DNA from 4 places in the Photobacterium kishitanii genome. Region 4 is predicted to be linked to each of the others. Evidence: predicted binding sites of a transcription regulator. Region 4 holds the regulator's gene; each other region holds the start of a gene.
The links. Region 4 encodes PurR, which represses purine synthesis genes. Its sites were predicted from a motif close to TNANGNAAACGTTTNCNTNA; they were not measured.

Region 1 (5,912 bases), 1.2 Mb from region 4:
AAAACAACATCAATAATTTCGCCATTTTCCGCATCAGGTAAGCAATAATCAAGTAGTGCACAAAAGAAAGCATGTGGTTGTATTAACAGTGATTGTGCTTGCGCTAATGTGGTTGCAAAGATGGCTTCAAACCCTGCTTGTTGAAGTTGATCTTTAAGGTAATGACGAAATGTGCGACTGTCCTCAACAACGAGCACTTGATAGGGCAAACTGAACTCCAAAAAAGAAATAAGGCTCTTTTATTGATAATGGTAATAATAGAATATTAATTTTAGTCATAATCGTTGGTTAATGTCATTTATTTTGTTAATTATTTTATGCTGTAATGTTTGGTTTTATATACAAAATAGGGCGTTGAGATATTTACTATGATTAAGTAAACTGAGGTAATATAGCTGTATATAAAAACAGGTATGTGTTGTGTTTATTGATGAGTATTTGCTGTGACTAATTTGATACCTATTCAACGCAAAATTATCCATGTTGATATGGATTGTTTTTATGCGGCTGTTGAAATGCGTGATAATCCAGCTTTACGTGATATTCCGATCGCTATCGGTGGACGCTCTGAACAACGAGGCGTGGTTAGTACTTGTAATTATTTAGCACGTAAATACGGTGTTCACTCAGCAATGCCGACAGCGAAAGCAATGAAACTATGTCCGCATTTAACCTTAGTTCGTGGAAGGATGGATGTGTATCGCCAAGTTTCACAACAAATACGTGCTATCTTTGCGCGTTATACCGATAAAATCGAACCGTTATCATTAGATGAAGCTTATTTAGATGTTAGTGATTGTGAGATGCTTCATGGCTCTGCCACTTTGATTGCACAACATATTCGTCAAACAATTGAACAAGAGTTGCAATTAACCGCATCTGCTGGGATTGCCCCGGTTAAATTTATTGCAAAAGTTGCCTCTGATCTTAATAAACCCAATGGCCAATATGTAGTAACGCCAGAACAAGTTGGTGATTTTGTAGCGGAATTGAAATTGGAAAAGATTCCAGGGGTCGGTAAAGTCACCATTCAAAAATTACATCAGCAAGGTTTGTATGTTGGTCGAGATGTACAAAATTATGCTCAGCAGCAGTTATTGCAACAGTTTGGTAAGTTTGGCCAGTCATTATGGTTACGTGCTCATGGTATTGATGAACGAGAAGTCATTGTTGAGCGTCAACGTAAATCGGTTGGTGTTGAGCGTACCTTTAATAAAAACATCAGCAGTTATGAGCAATGTTGGCAGGTAATTGAGCACTTACATTTAGAATTAGAGCAGCGATTGCGTAAAGTGCGTCCCCAATTGAATATTGCTAAGCAAGGAATTAAATTAAAATTTGCTGATTTTCAACAAACGACAGTAGAACATACTTGCCCCAAGTTGGATAAGCAGCAATTTATTATCTTATTAAAAGAAGCACTCACACGCCAACAAGGTAGAGAAATTCGATTAATTGGTTTAAGCGTTGGTTTAGAGCAAGGATTAAAAGCGCAGCAGTTATCATTTAGTTTTTGATAGCTATCGAAGCTGTTATTGCACTATAAAAAAACGGGCACAGAGCCCGTTTTTTTATTTGGTTTGCGAATTAGCGATGCGGGTTATTTTTTAACCGGAATGTTTTTTAGAATCGCTAACATTTGATCCCAGAACATTTGGACGGTATCAATTTTCACTTTCTCATCAGGAGAGTGTGGGAACTTGATTGTTGGACCAAATGAAAGCATGTCCATTTCTGGGTAAGGTTCTTTAAATAGACCACATTCAAGACCTGCGTGGATCACCATAATGTTAGGCTTGTTACCGTACATTTGTTGGTAAGTATCACGGAAAACTTGCATTATTTCAGAATCTGCATCAGGTTTCCAACCAGGATATGCTCCTGATACTTCGCATTTAGCGCCAGCAAGTGCAGCGAGTGATTGCAACATACCTTCAACGTAGCTACGACCTGAATCGATCAATGAACGAATAAGGCATAGGATAGTTACCTTGTCTGCTTCAGTGGTGATCACACCCATGTTTAATGATGTTTCTACGACACCTTCAATGTCATCGCTCATGCGAATAACACCATTAGGGCATACATTTAAAATATTCATTAAACGAGTTTGATCAGCCATTACCATGATATCTCTAGGTAGTGCACATGTTTCAGTAAAGATAGTAATATCAGTTTCAACATGACCTAATTCAGCTTTAACCATCTGTTGGTATTCAGCGAATAAAGTATTTAGTTGATCAATGTTTGCTGCTGGTAATGTCGCAATGACACTAGCTTCACGAGGTAGGGCGTTACGTAGGCTACCACCGGTGAAGTTATTGATACGTAAACCAAGCTCTTTAGCATGATTAATAAAGAAACGTGCCATTAATTTATTAGCGTTGCCACGGCCAGTGTGAATATCACAGCCAGAGTGACCACCTTTTAAGCCTTTAACCACTAATTTAATTGCTTGATGTTCAGCAGGGATTGCCTCACGTTGAATATCAACGGTTAATGCTGCGTCAACACCGCCCGCACAACCCATGTAAACTTCGCCTTCTTGCTCTGAATCGGTATTCAATAGAATATCGCCTTCAAGCCAACCAGCCTCTAGGCCGAATGCACCTGTCATGCCAGCTTCTTCATCGATAGTAAGCAATACTTCTAAAGGGCCATGCTCGATATCTTTAGCTGCTAGAATAGCCAGGCAAGTTGCCATGCCCATACCATTATCAGCACCTAACGTTGTACCCGTTGCTGTTACCCATTCGCCATCAATGAAAGGTAGGATTGGATCTTGTGTAAAGTCGTGTACTGTTTCTTCATTTTTTTGTGGCACCATGTCAATATGTGCTTGAAGTACAACACCTTTACGGTTTTCCATACCAGCGGTAGCTGGCTTTTTAATAATAACGTTACCGGTATTATCGCGACGAACATCTAGCCCTTCAGCTTGTGCGAAAGACACGATGTATTGTGCCAATTGTTCCTCATATTTAGATGGATGAGGGATTGAACAAATTTGGTCAAAGAAATGCCAAACAGCTTTTGGTGATAGTTGAGTAATTTCAGACACAGTAGCCTTCCTTTATATATACGCGATTGGGCTAGTGTCATTTTGTAGGGTCTTAACCGTAAAATGACAAAATAGGTAGCGAATATTTTTATCGCTTTGGTTTTAGCATATCACTCTGTCTTTAGGGGAGATAGGGCAAATAATAAAATCTTATACCACTGATTTCTGCAGTTATGGTGTCAGTGATGGCGCGATAGTCAACCATAACTATGGTTATGCAGTTAATATGATCAAAGATACCAAAAAGCACTCAAAACGCGATACTTTGAAATATAATAAAACAATAATGTAATAAATTTACATAAAGAGCCGTTTCTCAAGCTAAAAATCCAAAAAGTGTGAGCTAGTTAAAAAAAATGTTGTAAGTTTATTTCGTTTTGGCTATAGTTTAGACAAGCCATGATGATTGGCACAATAATTAACACGATATGTTCAGGATGAACCCGATTATCGCCTCCAAGGAACCGAGAATAAGTGAGCCATGACGGCAACCCACCATCTATTATGTTGGTGTGCTTATGATTTAGGTGATTTAAATGAAAATTTTTTCTTCAATGACACATTTTTGGAATAGTCGCGCGGTATATACAAGTAATTTCTATTACCCAGCGCCTTACCGTTACTAATTAGATTTTATTGTCTGGTTGTTTTACAACGAGACAAACGCAAGTTTGTTCACCCCTTATATTAAGAATATCTCGATAATGCTATCCTGTTATCTGCAACATTCTGCCGCCACTTCTATATTGAAGTGGCGTTTTTTTTATCTGTTTTAATATCATCTCTATTTCTTTGCTTTTATTATCGGTCTTTATTAACCCTTATGTAGCGGTATAAAAAGTAAATGCTCAAAAAACGATCAAGCCAGTTTATCTTTTAATATGCTGATAAATATAGCTAAAAGTACATTTCATTAGAGTGTGTGAATAGCATTAGTTATTGTTTTACGCTTTTCAGCGATAAAATCTGGAAATTGAGTGATCGCATGATTATAATCAGCGCCGAAATGGATTGCGCAATCGTTTTCTATTTCTTAACGTTGTTTGTTTAGTTTATTGCGTATCTCTAAGGAATCGAGAAGCATGCTAGAAAAATTATTTAAACTCAAAGAACATGGCACTACAGTGCGCACTGAGATTATGGCCGGTGTGACTACTTTCCTGACAATGGCTTATATTATCTTTGTAAATCCCACTATGTTAGCCAGTACAGGAATGGATCAGGGCGCAGTGTTTGTTGCAACCTGTTTAGCGGCAATGATTGGTTGTTTTGTTATGGGTTTTTATGCTAACTATCCAGTAGCACAAGCGCCTGGTATGGGGCTAAATGCATTTTTTACTTATACTGTTGTATTAGGTATGGGTCATACATGGCAAGTGGCGTTAGCAGCAGTATTTTTATCTGGTTTGTGCTTTATTGCGCTGAGTGTAATGCGAGTACGTGAGTGGATCATTAATGCAATCCCTCATTCATTACGTATTGGTATCTCCGCTGGTATCGGTTTGTTCTTGGCTTTTATCGCCCTACAAACATCTGGCATTGTGGTTGCAAGTCCTGCGACTTTAGTAACCGCGGGTGATTTAACCAGTTTCTCAGCAATGATGGCAGGGTTAGGCTTTTTCTTAACGATTGGCTTAGTACAACGTGGTTTTAAAGCGGCGGTTTTGATTGCGATTTTAATTGTAACCGCAATCAGTATTATTGCTGGAGAAGTTGATTACAACGGCATTATGTCAATGCCACCAAGTATCGCACCTACCTTTATGCAACTGGATTTTTCTGGAGCGATGGAAGTTGGCTTAATTTCAATTGTGTTTGCATTTTTGTTTGTAGATTTGTTTGATACTGCTGGCACATTGGTCGGTGTTGCGACTAAAGCCAACTTAATTGGCGAAGACGGTAAATTACCACGTCTAAACCGTGCGCTATTAGCTGATAGTACAGCAACCTCGATTGGTGCATTACTGGGTACCTCAAATACGACATCTTTTGTTGAGAGTGTGTCGGGTGTCGCAGTTGGCGGTCGTACAGGCCTAACAGCCGTTACTGTTGGCATGTTATTCTTATCAGCGTTATTTTTTGCACCGCTAGCTGGCATGGTTCCAGTATATGCTACCGCTGGTGCATTGTTTTATGTTGCCATTTTGATGATGTCAGGCTTGGTATCAATTGATTGGCGAGACTTAACAGAAGCTGCGCCTGTTGTGGTTGTCTGTTTACTAATGCCTTTAACATACTCGATTGCAGAAGGTATTGGTCTTGGTTTTATTACCTTTGCGGTAGTTAAAGCGTTAAGTGGTAAGGGACGTGAAGTAAATATCAGCGTTTGGGTTATTTCAGCGTTATTCCTTGCGAAGATTATTTTCTTATAAGTGTAATGTTACTTACACTTACATAAATTTATGCGGTTTTCGAATCGCTGTTTCAGAGGTTGTTTTACTATGAGTAATAAATTCGTCATCACTTGGGATAACATGCAAATGTACACACGTCAGTTAGCAGAGAAATTGCTACCGGCTGAACAGTGGACAGGTATTATTGCAGTTAGCCGTGGCGGTTTAGTGCCAGCTGCTATTTTGGCGCGCGAATTAGGCATTCGTCATATTGATACGGTATGTATTGCTAGTTACGATCATGATCATCAGCGTGATATGAATGTGATCAAGAAAGCTGATGGTGATGGCGAAGGTTTTATCGTGGTTGACGATTTGGTTGATACTGGTGGTACAGCTGAGAAAATTCGCGAATTATACCCACGCGCTAAATTTGTGACGGTATGTGCCAAGCCTGCGGGTCAGCATTTAGTTGATGATTTTGTTGTTAGTATTCCGCAAGATACTTGGATTGAACA
Region 2 (5,912 bases), 1.2 Mb from region 4:
AAGGCATTTAATCAAATGTCACAAGGTATTAAGCAGCTTGAAGATGATCGGGCTTTATTAATGGCGGGGGTCAGTCATGACTTACGTACCCCATTAACGCGAATTCGATTAGCCACTGAAATGATGTCGCCTGAAGACAGTTATTTAGCCGATTCAATGATCATTGATACTGAAGAATGTAACGCGATTATTAGTCAGTTTATGGATTATTTAAAATCGACTAAAAAACAAGATGTAGAAGATATTGATCTTAATCTGTTGTTAGAAGATGTCGCCCATACTGAAGGTAGTTATGGCAACGTTATTGAACAGCAATTCACTCCGATTCCAGGTACAGTGTTAGCCAATGCTGTGGCACTTAAACGCGCCGTTGCCAACTTGGTGATTAATGCTCAACGTTACGGTAATGGCTGGGTTAAATTATCCAGTGGCGCATCGGTTGATCGTAAATCAGCATGGTTTTGTGTTGAGGATGATGGTCCAGGCATTGCACCGGATCAAGTCACGAAGATGTTTCAACCTCTTACTCGCGGTGATTCTGCACGAGGTAATGAAACCGAAGGTACAGGACTTGGGTTGGCGATTGTGAAGCGAATTATTGATCAAAATGAAGGGGCAATTTCGGTGCGTAATCGCAGTGAAGGTGGCCTGAGAGTTGAGATTAGTTTGCCATTACATAAACTAAAACAGTAATGGTTTAAGCGCACGCTTAAAAAACGTCTAATAAAAAGCCCGCTCTCATTTGAGGCGGGCTTTTTTAATTGGCGTAATAATTAGTGTTCAGCGACCTTTGCATCATCAATTAGGTCGTGTTCAGCTGCATTATCGTCAGGTAAAATGATATTTAATAAAATGGCAGTGATACCACCGGCCGCCATGCCTGAAGATAAAATACTTTTCACAATCTCAGGTAAGAACTGCAGAATCTCTGGCTTTTGCGCAATGCCTAAACCCATAGAAAAAGACAGTGCCATGATTAAAATTGCACGGCGGTCGAGATGACAGCGAGAAATAATTCGAATACCTGAAGCTGCAATGGTGCCAAACATGACAATCGTTGCGCCACCTAATACCGGTTCAGGGATCAGCTGTACTAAATTTGCCACATCAGGAAATAAGCCTAATAGCACCAGCATACCCGCCACAAAATAACCGATGTAACGGCTGGCAACCCCTGTTAGTTGGATGATGCCGTTGTTTTGACTAAAGGTTGAGTTGGGAAAGCTATTAAATACTGCCGCCATTGCAGAGTTAAGCCCATCTGCTAACACGCCCCCCTTAATGCGCTTCATGTATAACGGCCCTTTGACGGGTTGTTCGGAGGTCTCAGAGGTCGCAGTAATATCGCCAATAGCTTCCAATGAGGTCACAGCAAACACTATCATTAATGGCACTAATAAGCCCCAATCAAAACTCAGCCCATATTGCATAGGCATCGGAATCGCAATTAATGTATTAGAGCGGGCAATGTCGGTATTTAGCATCCCTAGCAACCATGCTAGCAATGTACCTGCTGCCATGGCGATAACAATTGATGATACTCGTAAATAAGGATTTTTAACGCGGTTAAGCAATACAATAAACCCTAATACAGTACCTGCAAGCAGCAAATTATCGAGGCTGCCAAAGCTACCGTCGGCAATCGCACTATAGCCGCCGCCAATGGATGTCAGGCCAATTTGAATTAAGGTCAAACCGATTAATGTCACCACAATTCCTGACACTAGTGGAGTAATAATACGTTGAGCATGTTGCAAAATACGGGAAATAAACACTTCTGTGAAAGCGGCAAAAATAATGGTGCCAAAAATAGCCGCCATCATGGTTTGAATATCAGCACCGCCAGCTTTGAGGGCTAAGCCTGCACCAATAATTGGGCCTAAGAAGTTAAAACTGGTGCCTTGAATAGACAGTAAGCCTGAGCCAATTGGACCAAAGGTTCTAATTTGGATAAATGAAGCGATGCCAGATGCCAGTAGTGACATACTGACAATGGTATTAGTATCACTTGCGGGTAAGCCCAGTGATTGGCAAATAATCAGTGATGGCGTAATTACCGCGACAAACATTGCCAATAAATGTTGGGTCGCTGCAAATAAGGTTTGTGGTAGTGGTGGTCTATCATCTAAGCGATAAATAAGATCAGAGTTTTTTGGCGTTGCGTTAGTGTGATGCTGGGTCATAGATGATCCTAACCGACTCTCTGGAATCCATTATTCGCGCTGAGTGGGCGAATGATTGTGTGGTTGGCGATGCTCTGTGATTGCTGTTACTCAGAACCAAATCAACACTGGCAGAGATTAAAGTGGCGAAAATTTGCCGCTATTGTAGTTATCTTTTTATAAATAGCAATCGTTTGCTTTATTTTTGAGGTATTTATTGATCGTGGGGTTTATTTAACCTCGGCAGCCATTACGTTTATTGTCTTAGGTGCCAATAAACGTAATCAAACCAGAGTTAGGCGTTAGAGTAATTTTCTCGTTGGCCTATCCAGCGATCGATAATAGCGGTTGCGTTATCTGGATATTGATCGTGAATATAACGGGCTAATTTTTGGACTTGAGGAATTAAGTATTGATCGCGAATTAAATCAGCAACTTTAAAATCAGCAATACCGGTTTGCTTAGTACCCAGTAATTCACCTGGACCTCGAATCTCAAGATCCCGCTGGGCTATCACAAAACCATCGCTGCTTTCACGTAATACCGCTAAGCGTTTCTGGGCGGTTTTAGTTAGCGGCGCATGATAGAGCAATACACAATGACTAGCGATTTCGCCACGACCGACTCGACCCCGTAACTGGTGTAATTGAGCCAATCCAAGCCGCTCTGGGTTTTCAATCACCATTAAACTGGCATTGGGGACATCAACCCCGACTTCAATTACTGTGGTTGCTACCAGTAAGTCAATTTCACCGGCTTTGAAGCTTGCCATAATGGCTTGTTTCTCTTTGGGCTTCATGCGGCCATGAACTAAACCAACGCTAAGCTCTGGTAATAAGCGCGTTAACTCATCAGCTGTATCTGATGCAGCTTGTGCTTCAAGCACTTCTGACTCATCAATCAGTGTACATACCCAATAGGTTTGGCGACCTTCTTGCTGACATGCTGCACGAATGCGTTCAATAATTTGTGGGCGACGGCTATCAGGTAGCGCAACGGTTTGAATGGGTGTTCGACCTGGTGGTAGTTCATCGATCACTGAAGTATCCATATCAGCATAAGCTGTCATGGCTAAGGTGCGAGGAATCGGGGTTGCGGTCATCACTAACTGATGTGGATAATAGCCACTAGCAGCCCCTTTTTCACGTAGATCAAGCCGTTGATGAACACCAAAACGGTGTTGTTCGTCGATAATAATCAGGGCAAGGTTATTAAATACCACCTGGTCTTGAAACAAGGCATGAGTGCCTACCACCATTTTGGCATCACCATTAGCAATCCGGATCAGTTCTTTTTCGCGCGCTTTACCTTTAAGTTTCCCTGCCATCCAGCCGACCTCAATGCCCATTGGGTTGAGCCACTGAGCAAAGTTAAGCGCATGTTGTTCCGCCAGTAATTCTGTAGGTGCCATTAATGCCACTTGATAACCATGCTCAATTGCACGTAAGGCGGCAAGCGCTGCCACTAAGGTTTTACCTGAGCCAACATCCCCTTGTACTAAACGCATCATAGGCTGCGATTTAGCAAGATCGGCTTCAATATCAGCTACCACCCGTTGCTGAGCACCAGTAGGGGTAAACGGTAAGCTTGCGAGGAGTTGCAGCTTGAGACTATCTTGGGGAGCTAATGACCAACTTTGGTGCTGTTGACCTTTACTGCGTAGCGCCAGCATTGATAAATTTTGGGCTAATAATTCTTCTAAAATGAGGCGTTTTTGGGCTGGATGTTTACCGGCGTCAAATTGTTCTAATGAAATATCGGCTGTCGGACGGTGCATAACTTGCAAGGCTTGCGCGAGGGTCATTTGTTGATCATAGAGCCCTGTTGGTAGTAACTCAGTAACGGCTGATTTTTCAAGTAAGTTTAAGGCCTGATCGGTCAAATTACGCAATGTTGCTTGGCGTAAACCATCAGTGGTGGGGTAAACCGGGGTCAGTGTTTCTTCAACGCTAAGTTCAGTTGGTTCAGAAAAAATGCGGTAATCGGGATGAATAATTTCTAATCCAAATTGGCTGCCTTTGATCTCTCCATAGGCTTTTACTTGTTTGCCGTTACTGAAATTATTTTTCATGGCAGCATTAAAGTTAAAAAACTTCAGCGTAACTGAGCCGGTGGTATCACCAATTTTTACCGTCAGCATTTTGCGTTTGCCAAATTGAATGCTGCAATGGCTGACTTCACCTTGAACCGTTAGAAATTGACCAGGAGCAACGCGATTAATTGGCCAAATGCGGGTGCGATCCTCATAACGAAGTGGCAAATGAAACAGCACATCTTGAACGTTATTAAGTCCAATTTTATGCAATTTTTCTGCCATTTTGGCGCCAACACCGGCAAGTTCAGTGAGGGCGATAGTGTTGAGGAGTTGTCCGCTCATGGTTAGTCCTTGTTAATTACGCTAGTCGCGACAGGGCGTTTGATTTTTTTAGCTTGCATCGCTGCCCACCATTGCTCGTCGGCAACAATCTGGCCTTGATCATCTAATTGCGGGTACGGTAAATTTTTTTGTTTAGCTACATTGGCTAATACCGGATGCCCACGTTCAAATAGAATTCGATTTACCACAGTATCATCAAGTAAGGTCGTGGTGCGATCATACATACCTGCATTTTGACGTTGGCGTTGGGCTTCGTAGAGAATTAATGCACTGGCGACAGAAACATTGAGAGATTGCACCATGCCAACCATTGGAATAATGATATCTTGATCTGCGAGCGCTAATGCTTCAGCGGTGATACCATTTTTTTCACCACCGAGAATAATTGCCGTTGGTTTGGTGTAATCGACCTCACGAAAATCAACCGCAGAGGCTGATAAATTAGTTGCGAGTACCTGCATGCCTTGCGCTTTTAGGGCACTGATAGCCTCAACCATGGTGTCGTGAGTCTCAAGTTCGACCCAGTTACGGGCACCAGCTGAAGTATGACTCAGTACTTTCATCGCCTCTTTGGGCCACACCGCATGCACTTTATGGACACCAACTGCATCTGCGGTACGAATAATAGCGGAGACATTATTCGGTTTGTGAACTTCTTCCATACAGACGGTGAGATCGGGCTGGCGGGTGGCTAATACTTGATGAATACGTTGAAAGCGATCAGGAGTCATACTGTTATGCTATTTGCGATAATAAGAATAACCCCATAATAATATGGATTGGCAGCCAAATACACAAAACGCCCGCAAGCGGGCGTTTTATTAAGATTATTAGCACTACATTAAGCGAATAGTGTTAATTTTTCTGGCGAGCAACCCGCACTACATCTGGCATGATACGAATACGACGCATGATATTGGCCAAGTGCACACGGCTCTTGGTGGTCAGGCGTACGGTAATAGTATACAGACGGCCATCTTTTTCTTCGGTCGCTAAACCTTGAATATTAGAGCCTGTCGCAGCAATAGTGTTGGTTAAATCAGCTAATGCGCCTTGGTGATTTTGCATGTCGACTTTGAGATTAGTCACAAACTCTTGCTCAATGTCTTCACTCCATTCAACCGCCATGTACTTATCGGGCTCCTTACGGTAACCACGAATATTGGCACATTCCTCACGGTGAATAACTAAGCCTTTGCCCGGACTGACATGAGCCACAATCGGATCACCATGAATCGGATGACAGCAATTAGCAAAGGTTAGCAAAATACCATCAGCACCTTGAATCGGTAAGCGGCGATCACCGTTTTTAGTCGTTAGTTCGTCAGTGCTACCTAATAATCGACGTGCAATAACTACACTCATTAGTTCAC
Region 3 (5,912 bases), 1.4 Mb from region 4:
AGTAGTCAGTGGCGAGTATATCGCTTAGAACAAGATTTTGTGCGACAAGATAACCCCTCAAAAACTGAGAACACCGCTATTACTGCCAGAATATCAACCCTAAAAGAAATTGCTGATGTTACGGTTATTGCCAGTGATGGTGTCACCAGCCAATTACAAGTTGATCGTTTTCAACAAGAGATTATGCCGAATGATATTTTATTGCCCCTGCTAGGGCGTGATATTAATGCTGATTTATCGTTCTTTCCTATAATACCACCGCTATCGTTATCAGCCACGGTATTGGGTCAAATAAGTGGTTACAGTTATATCTCCAATTATGATGTGATTGTGCTCGATCGTGGTCATCTTGACGGTATGGTTGCAGGACAAGTGTTTGAGCTGTTTAAGCCCGGAGCCCAAGTTCAAGGTAATAAAGGTCAGTATCATTATCAAGCCAGTACTCTATTAACTGATAGTACGCAATTGGGCTCTGTCGTGATGGCGCAAGCAATGATATTACGCCCTTATGAGTATTTTAGCTTAGCTGTGGTGCTTAATAATCAACACCCATTTAAACCTGGAGTGGTTGCTCAAGCACCACGCTTATAGTGGCTATGACTGAAACGGAATTAATGGCATGGTTACAATTGGCTGCTGTCCCTTCATTAGGTGGCAGTCGTATTCAGCGCTTGTTAGTCAATGTGAACCCACAGCAATTAGCCTTCATGACGGTCGAACAATTACAACAAAGTGGTTTAACGACGCAACAAATCCAGGCTTTTCTGCATCCAAATCAATCGCAACTACACGATGCGCTACAATGGCAACAGGCTCCGCAACAGCATATTTTGCCCCTCTCTTCGCCCTATTATCCGCATTTATTGAAACAAATCGCTTCACCACCGCCAATATTATTTGTGCGTGGAGATATATCATGTTTAGGTGCACCGCAAATTGCCATTATTGGTAGTCGTTCGGCATCAATTGATGGGCGTGAATCCGCGTTTCATTTTGCTAAAGCATTAGCGGCTAATAATTATGTGGTCACCAGTGGCTTGGCGTTAGGCATTGATGGTCAAGCACATCAAGGGGCGTTGCAAGCAGGTGGATTAACGATTGCAGTGTTAGGCTCTGGGCTTGATCAAATTTATCCGGCGAGACATCGCTCATTAGCTGCCAGTATTGCTGAGCAAGGTGCACTAGTGTCTGAGTTTTGGCCGCAACAGCAACCACGCCCACAAAATTTTCCGCGTCGAAATCGTATTATAAGTGGTTTATCGACAGGAGTGTTGGTGATTGAAGCGGCTCAAAAAAGTGGTTCATTAATTACAGCACGTTATGCGTTAGAACAAGGACGAGAGGTTTTCGCGCTACCAGGTTCAATTCATAATCCCGCTAGTCGTGGCTGTAATGCACTGATTAAATCAGGTGCTAAACTGGTAGAAAGTCCGACTGATATTTATGAAGAGGTAGGAAGCCTGACAGAATGTGCAATAAACAATCAAATAGGCGTGCCTTTAGCAACTAAGGAAAATGAAGAATTGCCATTTCCGACACTGTTGGCTAACGTAGGCACCGAAGCAACACCCGTAGATGTCGTTGCTGAACGCTGTAAACAACCCATCCATCAAATTTTACCGCAATTATTAGAATTAGAGCTGTCTGGTTGGGTGACGGCAGTGCCCGGTGGTTATATCAGAGCGAGGAGGGGCTAGTTATGATGGATATTCTTATGTATCTATTTGAAACCTATATTCAAAGTGAAGCCGAGTTGTTAGTCGATCAAGACGAACTCTCTGAAGAACTTTTACGTGCAGGTTTTCATCAGGATGATATTTACAAGTCATTAGAGTGGCTTGAAAAACTGGCTGCTTTACAAGAGACAGAGCATACACCTTATGTTAACCATAGTGCGATCACATCAATGCGCATCTATACCGATAAAGAAATGCTGCGTATGGATACGGCTTGTCGTGGTTTTCTGCTTTATCTTGAACAAATTGATGTGTTAAATACCGATACTCGAGAAATGGTGATTGATCGAGTCATGGAACTCGATACTCAAGAGTTTGTACTTGATGATTTGAAATGGATTATTCTGATGGTGTTATTTAACGCCCCAGGTAATGAAGCTGCTTATGATCAAGTGGAAGAATTATTATATGGTGCTGAAGATGAGGTTATACATTAATAATGACAACCGATAGTGAGCCATTATTTTCAGCGCATGAACAGGCGTTACATCAGCAATCATGCCCCCAGTGTGGTGCTGATTTGGTGATGCGGTTTGGTAAGCATGGTCCTTTTTTAGGCTGCGATCATTATCCTGAGTGCGATTATATTCAGCCACTCAAACAAAATGACGGCCATATTGTAAAACAACTTGATATGCCTTGCCCTGAATGTGCGCAACCATTGGTATTACGCCAAGGTCGCTATGGAATGTTTATTGGTTGTTCGGCATATCCACAATGCCATTATCTTGCATCGCCAGAAAAAAAGCCCCAGCAAACCCACATAGATTGCCCTGAGTGTCATCAAGGTCATCTAGTCGAGCGTAAATCACGCTATGGCAAATTGTTTTATGCTTGCGATAAATACCCGCAATGTCGTTTTGCTGTCAACAATAAACCGGTTGTTGGCGTGTGTCAGCTGTGCGGTTTTGGATTATTGCTAGAAAAGAAGTTAGTCAGTGGGACTAAATTACAATGCGCTGATCGCAAATGTAATGCCTATCAAGATCTTGAAAAATAGTTAATAGATTGAACAATATTAACAAGCCTGCATTGCTATGCAGGCTTTTTTTATAACAGTTATTTAGCGCGGTAACGTTGGGAAATATTGTTGCGGTAATATTTGCCCTAGTAACATTAATTGATATTGCAGCTGCTCAGGAGTCGCTGCGCAAACATTAATATGCCCCATTTTACGGCCTGCGCGTTGTTCTTTGCCATACCAATGCACATGGCAACTTTCCAATGCTAATGCCGCCAATGGTAGGCTATCTTGACCTAAAATATTGATCATCGCGCTAGGACGAATAAGCTCGGTACCACCTAATGGTAGATCACATACGGCACGGAGATGGTTTTCAAATTGACAGGTTTCCGCCCCTTGTTGAGTCCAATGACCAGAGTTATGTACTCGAGGTGCAATTTCATTGACCAATAACTGGCCATTAACCTCAAAAAATTCCAGTGCCAGCACGCCAATATAATTGAGTTGTTCAGCAATGGCAGCGAACATCTGTTGTGCTTGCTGTTGAAGTGTTATGTCACCAACAATGGCGGTTGAGAGGCTTAGTACCCCATCAGTATGAACATTTTCGCTAAGGGCATAGGTTTTAATGTCACCATTGGCATTACGAACACCAATTAAAGACACTTCACGATCAAAACTGATAAATTTCTCAGCGACAATCGCTTGGTTATCACTTGCCGCAATGCAGTGCGCCATTTCGGTCCATACCGATTCAATTTGGTCATTGGTTTTTAAGCGCCATTGACCTTTACCGTCATAACCACCAAGGGCACTTTTTAATACCATAGGTAAACCAATTGCAGCAATAGCGGTGTCTAAATCTGCGCGGGTATTAATAATATGATGGGGAGCATTAGCAACCTTAGCGTTATTCAATAAGGTTTTTTCGATGCGGCGATCGCCACCGGCTTTTATCGCATCAGGGTGAGGTTTAAATTTTCCACTTGCTGCACAGAGCGTTAAAATAGCATGCGGTATATGTTCAAACTCTGCTGTAATAACATCGACTGCAGCTATGGCTTCAATCAGTGATAATGATTGGCGCTGTTGGGTCTGTGGGTGTACAACATCAGCGGTTATAACATCATAGGCGATGACATTGATATTAAGCGGTGCGCCAGCTAATGCCATCATCCGTGCAAGTTGCCCAGCGCCAAGTACGAGTACCTGCTTCATTATGCATCCTCGGCCGGATTAGGATTATCGAGTACGGTGTCGGTTTGCTGTTGGCGGAATGCTTCAACGGCAGCTAAAATCTCTGGGTTATGAGTAGCTATGATTTGCGCAGCTAATAAACCCGCATTAGCAGCACCAGCTTCACCAATTGCGAGGGTGCCAACAGCAATACCTTTAGGCATTTGCACAATTGATAATAGTGAGTCCATGCCTTTTAAAGCACGTGATTGCACAGGTACACCAAGGACAGGCAAACTGGTAAAAGCCGCTGTCATTCCGGGTAAATGTGCCGCACCGCCAGCGCCGGCAATGATCACACTAATACCGCGACTACGGGCTGTTTCTGCATATTCAGCTAATAGATGAGGAGTGCGGTGGGCTGAAACCACTTTAGTTTCGTAAGCAACATTGAAGCGCTCTAGCATTTCTGCGGCATGTTGCATGGTTGGCCAATCAGATTTTGATCCCATGATAATTCCAACTTTCATTCCGATCTCCTATAGGTAATGAACGACTAAAGTGTAATTTCCTGCATTATACGGTGATTTCAGCCAAAGGAAAACGTTTGCGTGGGTAAAGTTACGCTATGATTAACCTTAAATGGTGTTGTTAAGCATGTGTCGGTATGATGATAATCATAACTAAAAAATAAAATATCAGCTGAATAAAGAGTAGAGGAATTTGTGGCAAATATTACGCAAGTCGTTACAGCACTGAAGCAAGGCCAAGTGATTGGTTATCCAACCGAAGCTGTATTTGGTGTTGGTTGTGATCCTGACAATCAACAGGCGGTTAATAAATTATTAGCATTAAAACAGCGCCCAGTAGAAAAAGGGTTAATATTAATTGCGGCGGATTATGAGCAGTTACTGCCTTATATCGATGATAGTCAATTAACACCGCAGCAGAAACAAACGGTTTTGGCATCATGGCCAGGGCCTGTAACCTGGGTAATGCCGACCAAATCTAATGTACCTGCTTTTTTAACTGGCCAATTTACCACTATTGCAGTACGGGTAACTGATCACCCATTAGTACAGCAATTGTGTCGTCAGTTTGGTAAGCCTTTGACTTCAACCAGTGCTAATTTAACTGGACTTGAACCTGGACGAACAGTGGCTGATGTAGAACAACAGCTTGGAGATAAGCTGGCGGCCATACTTGATGGTGAAACCGGAGGCCGTACTAATCCTTCTGAAATTCGAGATGCCCAAACGGGTAATATTTTCCGTCAGGGGTAACTAATGACTGATCGTGAACAAATAGAGCTAAATAAGCAGGCAGTAAAAACTTTTTTACTCCAACTTCAAGACACTATCTGCCAAGCATTAGCGCTGCAAGATGGCAGTGCTGAATTTGAACAAGATCAGTGGCAGCGTGAACAAGGTGGCGGTGGTCGTAGTCGAGTATTACGTAATGGTCAGGTGTTTGAGCAGGCGGGGGTAAATTTCTCACATGTGTATGGTGATGAGATGCCCGCTTCTGCGACAGCTCATCGTCCGGAATTAGCCGGCCGTCGGTTTGAGGCGATGGGAGTGTCATTAGTGATTCATCCCAATAACCCTTATGTGCCTACATCTCATGCCAATGTGCGGTTTTTTATCGCAGAAAAAGACGGGGAAGCACCAGTATGGTGGTTTGGTGGTGGGTTTGATTTAACCCCGTTTTACCCCTTTGATGATGATTGTCAGCATTGGCATAATACCGCTAAAGCTATCTGTGCTCCGTTTGGTGATGATGTCTATTCACAGCATAAAGCATGGTGTGATAAATATTTCTTTTTACCGCATCGCAATGAAACCCGTGGTATTGGCGGTCTGTTCTTTGATGATCTTAATCACTGGGGTTTTGAAAAGTGTTTTGCTTATACTCAAGCGGTCGGTAATGGTTTTGTTGATGCTTATATACCGATAGTGGCTCAGCGACATCAATTACCTTATGGTGAACGCGAGCGTGAATTTCAGCTTTATCGTCGTGGTCGTTATGTCGAATTT
Region 4 (5,912 bases):
AAAAAAATGACATTAAAGCCACTCAACTATTAATGGAAGATCAACAATAATGGACCGTCAAAACTCTCTTTTAATCACACCTTCTTGGCGTCAAATTTCTCGAAAAGTACTCTTTACAGCAACCCTATTAATGACAGCTTCAAGTGTATTATCACCAATGGCACATGCTCAAGCTACTCCAGACTCGTCTCGTATCATTAGTGCTGGCGCTGCAATTACTGAGATTATTAACGCCTTAGGTGCTAAGCAACAATTGATAGCAGTGGATGTCACCAGTAAAACATTGGTTGCTGATGCGATCCCTAAAGTGGGCTATCACCGTCAACTTTCAGCGGAGAGTTTGATTGCGTTAGCACCAACAAGAATCATTGGCTCAGATGAAATGGGTCCACCAAAGACATTAACCTTGCTAAAACAATCAGGGATTGAGGTTGATATTGTTAATGGTGGTGAAACTGTCAATGATTTATTCCATCGCATCGATCAAGTAGCAACCTTAACTCAGCATCAACAACAAGCGCAGCAGCTTAAGCAACAAATCACAACCACCGTCGACAATATTAAGCAACACAACTTACACCAAACACAACCCAAGAAAGTGTTGTTCTTAATGATTCACGATGGTCGCCCAATCAGTGTTGCGGGTAAAAACACTACCGCAGACAGTATTATTACTTTAGCGGGTGCGATTAACCCTGCAGCAACCGTAGTGACAAATTACAAACCGGTATCGACTGAAGCTATTCTACAGATGCAACCCGACATTATTTTATTGAGTAGTCGCACTACAGCATCGATTAAAAATATGGCACAGCTAGTGAAAAAGATGCCGGTGTTAGCGGCGACCCCTGCTGCGAAAAATAATGCTATTGCTGTCATTGACGGTACCGCATTAATTGGTGGTTTAGGTATTCACAGTATTAATGAAGCCATGCGCCTCAATCGCGTTTTTTACCCACAGTCGTAATCTGAGATAAATGTCACCATGAATGTCACTCGTATTTCCCCGCCTGTCATTTACGCGATCAGTATGGGCTCGCTGTTATTTGCGCTACTAAGCTCAATTGCGATTGGTCCAATGGACATTAGCTATAAAGACAGCTTTATTGCCCTATTACCTGGCGAGCACCAACTCGCCGCCCACGTTGATTTAGTGATTCACCAGATACGCTTACCACGGACACTATTATGCATTGCTATTGGTGCAATATTGGCTATTTGTGGTGCGGTCCTACAAGGACTATTTCGTAACCCTCTTGCCGATCCAGGTATTATTGGTATTTCTGGCGGCGCAGGACTTGGGGCTGCTTTTGCGATCATTTTATTTGCACCATTGATGGCTCAATACCCATTATTAATGAATATTGGCGCAGTACCCTTTTTTGCCTTTTTAGGCGGGGCCATCAGTACCTATTTGGTCTATCACCTTGGCACCGATAAAAACGGGACTTCTGTGGTCGTCATGTTACTGGCTGGTGTTGCGATTGGGGCAATTTCAGGTGCAGGATTAGGATTACTGAATTATATTGCGGATGACCAAGCCCTACGTGATTTTTCTTTATGGTCAATGGGATCTCTCGCAGGCGCAACTTGGCCTAATATTGGCTTAGCTTTTATGAGTCTGATAGTGATTTATTATTATTGTTACCGCCAAGCCAATGCACTCAATGCGTTTTTATTGGGCGAAGCTGAAGCTCGTCATATGGGCGTTAATGTTCAACACCTCAAACGCAGTTTAATTATTGTGTGTGCCGCAGGTGTAGGGATCACGGTGGCGATTACAGGCCCGATTGGCTTTATAGGGCTGGTGATCCCTCATTTAGGTCGTATGATTTCAGGGCCAAACCATAGAACATTATTACCAATTTCCGCTATTTTAGGCGCTTTAATACTGCTCGTCGCAGATATGATCGCTCGTAGTGCCTTTGCACCACAAGAACTTCCGGTGGGTATTATTACTGCTATCTTAGGCGCACCATTTTTCATCTATTTACTTAATAAGCAAAAAGGCAGAATCGCATGACGGCGACATTCTCACACTCGACGGCGATTACAGCACGCAACTTACAGCTCACATTAGCCGATAAAGTATTATTAGATAACTTCAGTATTGATATTAAAGCGGGTGAAGTCACTGCGCTTTTAGGCCCTAATGGAGCAGGTAAAAGTACCCTTCTCAAAATATTATGTGGTGAAATGACCCCTGAAAGCGGTGATGTGGCATTTTTCGATCGTGATATTAATGAGTGGCAACGCGCAGAACTAGCACGCCATTTAGGTATATTACCGCAACATAGCTCACTCTCTTTTGCTTTTACATGTAAAGAAGTGGTCGAGCTTGGCACCATGCCTCTTTGCTTATCACGTCAGGAAATAGATCATATAACCACCCAAACTATGCACAACACTGATGTTATTCATCTCTCTCAACGCTTATATCCAACCTTATCCGGCGGAGAAAAACAGCGGATCCATTTCGCGCGAGTATTAACGCAACTAAGCCAAGCTAATAACAAGTGTATCTTAATGTTAGATGAACCAACCTCAGCACTGGATTTAGCCCATCAACATAAAACGCTGCAAGCCGCACAGGCAATGGCTGCACAAGGTGCTGCGGTGATCGTAGTATTACATGATCTCAATTTAGCGGCGCAGTACGCTCAAAGAATGGTAATTATTCAACACGGGAAAATTCAAGCGGATGGTTCACCATGGCAAGCATTAGATCCAGCAGTGATTAATGCCGTCTATGGCTGGCAAGTTTCCGTTCACTCCCACCCTATTCATGGTTACCCTTACCTATTATCATCGTGTTAAAAAACAGCATCATTAATGAATCCATCAAGTAAATTTCAGTAACACGACGATAAATTTGCTGAAATTTACGTTTTTTTGTTGATAGCATCAAATAATTTAATCCAAAACAATAGAATCGTTGCACTACGCTCAACACTCAGTAAAATGTGAACGCAAGCGATTACACTTGAAAAATATGCAATAATTATAAAGCCGCAAAATAAATGCGGATTTTGGCGTTGAATACAATTAAAGTCTGTAATAGGCACTGAATCGGTGTCAAATTGAATAATTAACGAGATGCTTTACATAAGTAAGATGGATTTTATTAATCTCAGTGATTACTCAATTTGATACCACACTATTAGCTAGAAACGCCTCTAGCGCTCATTATTAGAAGAATAAATATGGCAACCATTAAAGATGTTGCACGTATGGCTGGGGTTTCAACCACAACAGTTTCACACGTGATCAATAAAACGCGCTTTGTAGCAGAAGCAACACAGAAAAAAGTACTTGCGGCAGTTGAAGACCTTAACTATGCACCAAGTGCTGTTGCGCGTAGTCTAAAATGTAATACCACCCGTACTATTGGCATGCTAGTAACAAAGTCGACCAACCCTTTTTTTGCTGAAGTTGTACATGGTGTTGAAGAGTATTGCTATCGTGAAGGCTACACCCTAATTTTATGTAATACCGAAGGGAATCTTTCTAAGCAACGCGATTACTTACGCATGCTTGCAGAAAAACGTGTCGATGGCTTATTAGTGATGTGTTCTGATCTTGACCAAAAATTATTGGATCTTCTTGAGCGCCAAAAAGACTTACCAATGGTGATTATGGATTGGGGCCCAGAGAGTCCACATACCGATAAAATTCAAGATAATGCAGAACAAGGTGGCTATATAGCGACCAAATACTTTATCGATCATGGTCATACTCTCATTGGTTGCTTATCTGGCCACAATGACAAGTCTACTTGTCGTGAGCGCCTAAAAGGCTTTAATAAAGCAATGGCAGAAGCAAACTTAGCGGTTAACGAAGACTGGATCCTTGAAGGTGACTTTGAGTGTGATTCAGCAGTAAAAGCCGCTGAGAAATATATTGCAATGACTGAACGCCCAACGGCTATTTTTTGCTTTAATGACATTATGGCAATGGCACTTATTAGTACGTTTGAACAAGCAGGATTACGTGTACCTGGTGATATTTCAATCATCGGTTATGACAACATTGATCTAGCACCTTACTTTGCGCCACCACTAACGACTATCCATCAACCAAAACGTCGTTTAGGCAAAACAGCTATTAAGATTTTAATGGAGCGCATGAAAGATAAAGATCACGAACGTCAAATTTTTGAAATGGCGCCGGCTATCGTCGAACGAAAATCTGTAAAAGATTTACGCTAATACCGTCAATTATTGATCAAGCCAATATTTATATTGGCTTTTTCACTCTATATAATAACTACTATTCTCACCGCTTTTAAAACGACCATTCCAACCAAAAAATACGAGCAATGTCACATATTCACCAGCTTTCGTTAATATTCAAACTTACCTTGTTCAAAGATCGAATATAATGATTCGTGTAAATACATATAATAGTAAGCAAAAGACTTACAGGCTATAAATAAACTTTCGATACTGATTATTTTATTTATAGAGGAATGCATGGATGATTTAAAGTAGTTAAATTTTCATGTAAATAGCTTTAATAATAAAGTAAATTTACGACTACTTTAATGTTAGCTGACACTCATTTATTCATCGAGTAGAAGTATGGACAAAGCAATATTAAAAAACTCATTAAAACTATTAGATCATTTAGGTAATGTAAAATCACGCTCAATGTTTGGTGGCTTTGGTATTTTCGCAGGCGAAGCAATGTTCGCACTAGTGGTTAATAATAAACTCCATCTACGAGCAAATTCAAAAACAGAAGAGGAATTTAAACAAGCGGGTTTAGAACCTTATATATATAAAAAACGTGGTTTCCCTGTAACAACGAAACACTATGCCATTCTTGATGAGTGGTGGGAACACCCTGAAAAAATAGTAGAACAAGCTAAATATTCACTTAAAGCAGCACAAGAAGACAAAAAAGCCAAAGAATGTTGTACTCCAGATAGAATTAAAGATTTACCTAATTTACGACTTTCAAATGAAAGAATGCTCAAGAAAATAGGTATTAAAACTATTGAACAGTTACATAATATTGGTGCACTCGAAGCTTATAAAGCGTTACAAAAAACACAAGAAACGACTTTAAGTATAGAGTTATTATGGGCACTAGAAGGTGCCATACATGGCCAACATTGGTCAGTAATACCTGAAAGCAGACGCAATGAACTGCTAGCAAAACTATAATAAATATATCCGTCAACTGGCTAAGTGACACTTAAGAATAAAGAGGCCTTGTGCCTCTTTAATTTATTCTAGAGCTGAATTTGTATTCGCCTACTAGCATTGTCATCTAAATTTAATCTTAATAAAATTGCATAATATTACTTATTTAAATATGCGTATTAATAAATAATCTAAATACCACAATAAAACATAATTTTTTATTTCTTAAATGTCAGTTCTATATCACTTACCTAAAACGTATCTTTAACGTTCGACAACGATTATTTATCATTCATCAACGCTCTCATATCATTAGTGCGATTTACGGCCATAACTACACGGTAAAGACTCTATTTGCTGTTGTTATTTCAAGCAATTTCTCGAATAATCAAAATTTTTTTTATTAAATGAAATACAATGTCACTTCTCTCGGTCTTGCTACTTAAGAGTTTGTGTAACTTTCATTTAATAAGGATATACCTTGCGTATACTAACCAAAAATACATTTTCATTATGGGTAAAACCTTTACTGTGGCTACAAGCCCGCCATTTTGGCAAAGTACTCAACCCCGCCAAACTATGGGGACGTAAGCCTGTTCTTTTCTGGTTAGTTGCTTTGTTCTTTGGTTATCTTGACCGTAAAAAATCACCGATTGATGCCGTTATACGATCATTAGTGTGTGTCCGTGTATCACAACTTAATAATTGCGCATTTTGTGTCGATGCTAACGGTATGAAACTCGCAGAACGTTGCCACTCAGTAGA

Region 1: PPBDW_RS12110 (NCS2 family permease) is a predicted target of PurR. The motif match lies at 4,073-4,092, and genes of this name have one in related genera.
Region 2: PPBDW_RS01145 (uracil-xanthine permease family protein) is a predicted target of PurR. The motif match lies at 2,345-2,364, and genes of this name have one in related genera.
Region 3: purE (5-(carboxyamino)imidazole ribonucleotide mutase) is a predicted target of PurR. The motif match lies at 4,472-4,491, and genes of this name have one in related genera.

What each region holds. Positions count from the first base shown of each region.
Region 1 covers NZ_LN794352.1:2,579,235-2,585,146, reverse strand. Annotated here, with positions in the region: gene PPBDW_RS12125 (GGDEF domain-containing response regulator) at 1-209, opposite strand, end outside; gene dinB (DNA polymerase IV) at 453-1,517, shown strand; gene PPBDW_RS12115 (aminoacyl-histidine dipeptidase) at 1,601-3,061, opposite strand; gene PPBDW_RS12110 (NCS2 family permease) at 4,144-5,433, shown strand; gene gpt (xanthine phosphoribosyltransferase) at 5,503-5,912, shown strand, end outside.
Region 2 covers NZ_LN794352.1:207,827-213,738, forward strand. Annotated here, with positions in the region: gene envZ (two-component system sensor histidine kinase EnvZ) at 1-693, shown strand, start outside; gene PPBDW_RS01145 (uracil-xanthine permease family protein) at 774-2,183, opposite strand; gene recG (ATP-dependent DNA helicase RecG) at 2,458-4,539, opposite strand; gene trmH (tRNA (guanosine(18)-2'-O)-methyltransferase TrmH) at 4,542-5,270, opposite strand; gene spoT (bifunctional GTP diphosphokinase/guanosine-3',5'-bis pyrophosphate 3'-pyrophosphohydrolase) at 5,395-5,912, opposite strand, start outside.
Region 3 covers NZ_LN794352.1:2,194-8,105, reverse strand. Annotated here, with positions in the region: gene PPBDW_RS00230 (LysM peptidoglycan-binding domain-containing protein) at 1-591, shown strand, start outside; gene dprA (DNA-processing protein DprA) at 597-1,697, shown strand; gene PPBDW_RS00220 (DUF494 family protein) at 1,700-2,173, shown strand; gene PPBDW_RS00215 (DNA topoisomerase family protein) at 2,176-2,736, shown strand; gene PPBDW_RS00210 (5-(carboxyamino)imidazole ribonucleotide synthase) at 2,800-3,918, opposite strand; gene purE (5-(carboxyamino)imidazole ribonucleotide mutase) at 3,918-4,406, opposite strand; gene tsaC (L-threonylcarbamoyladenylate synthase type 1 TsaC) at 4,602-5,159, shown strand; gene hemF (oxygen-dependent coproporphyrinogen oxidase) at 5,163-5,912, shown strand, end outside.
Region 4 covers NZ_LN794352.1:1,421,397-1,427,308, reverse strand. Annotated here, with positions in the region: gene PPBDW_RS06810 (ExbD/TolR family protein) at 1-50, shown strand, start outside; gene PPBDW_RS06805 (heme/hemin ABC transporter substrate-binding protein) at 50-967, shown strand; gene PPBDW_RS06800 (FecCD family ABC transporter permease) at 986-2,023, shown strand; gene PPBDW_RS06795 (heme ABC transporter ATP-binding protein) at 2,020-2,817, shown strand; gene purR (HTH-type transcriptional repressor PurR) at 3,204-4,208, shown strand; gene PPBDW_RS06785 (TfoX/Sxy family DNA transformation protein) at 4,581-5,168, shown strand; gene PPBDW_RS06780 (carboxymuconolactone decarboxylase family protein) at 5,629-5,912, shown strand, end outside.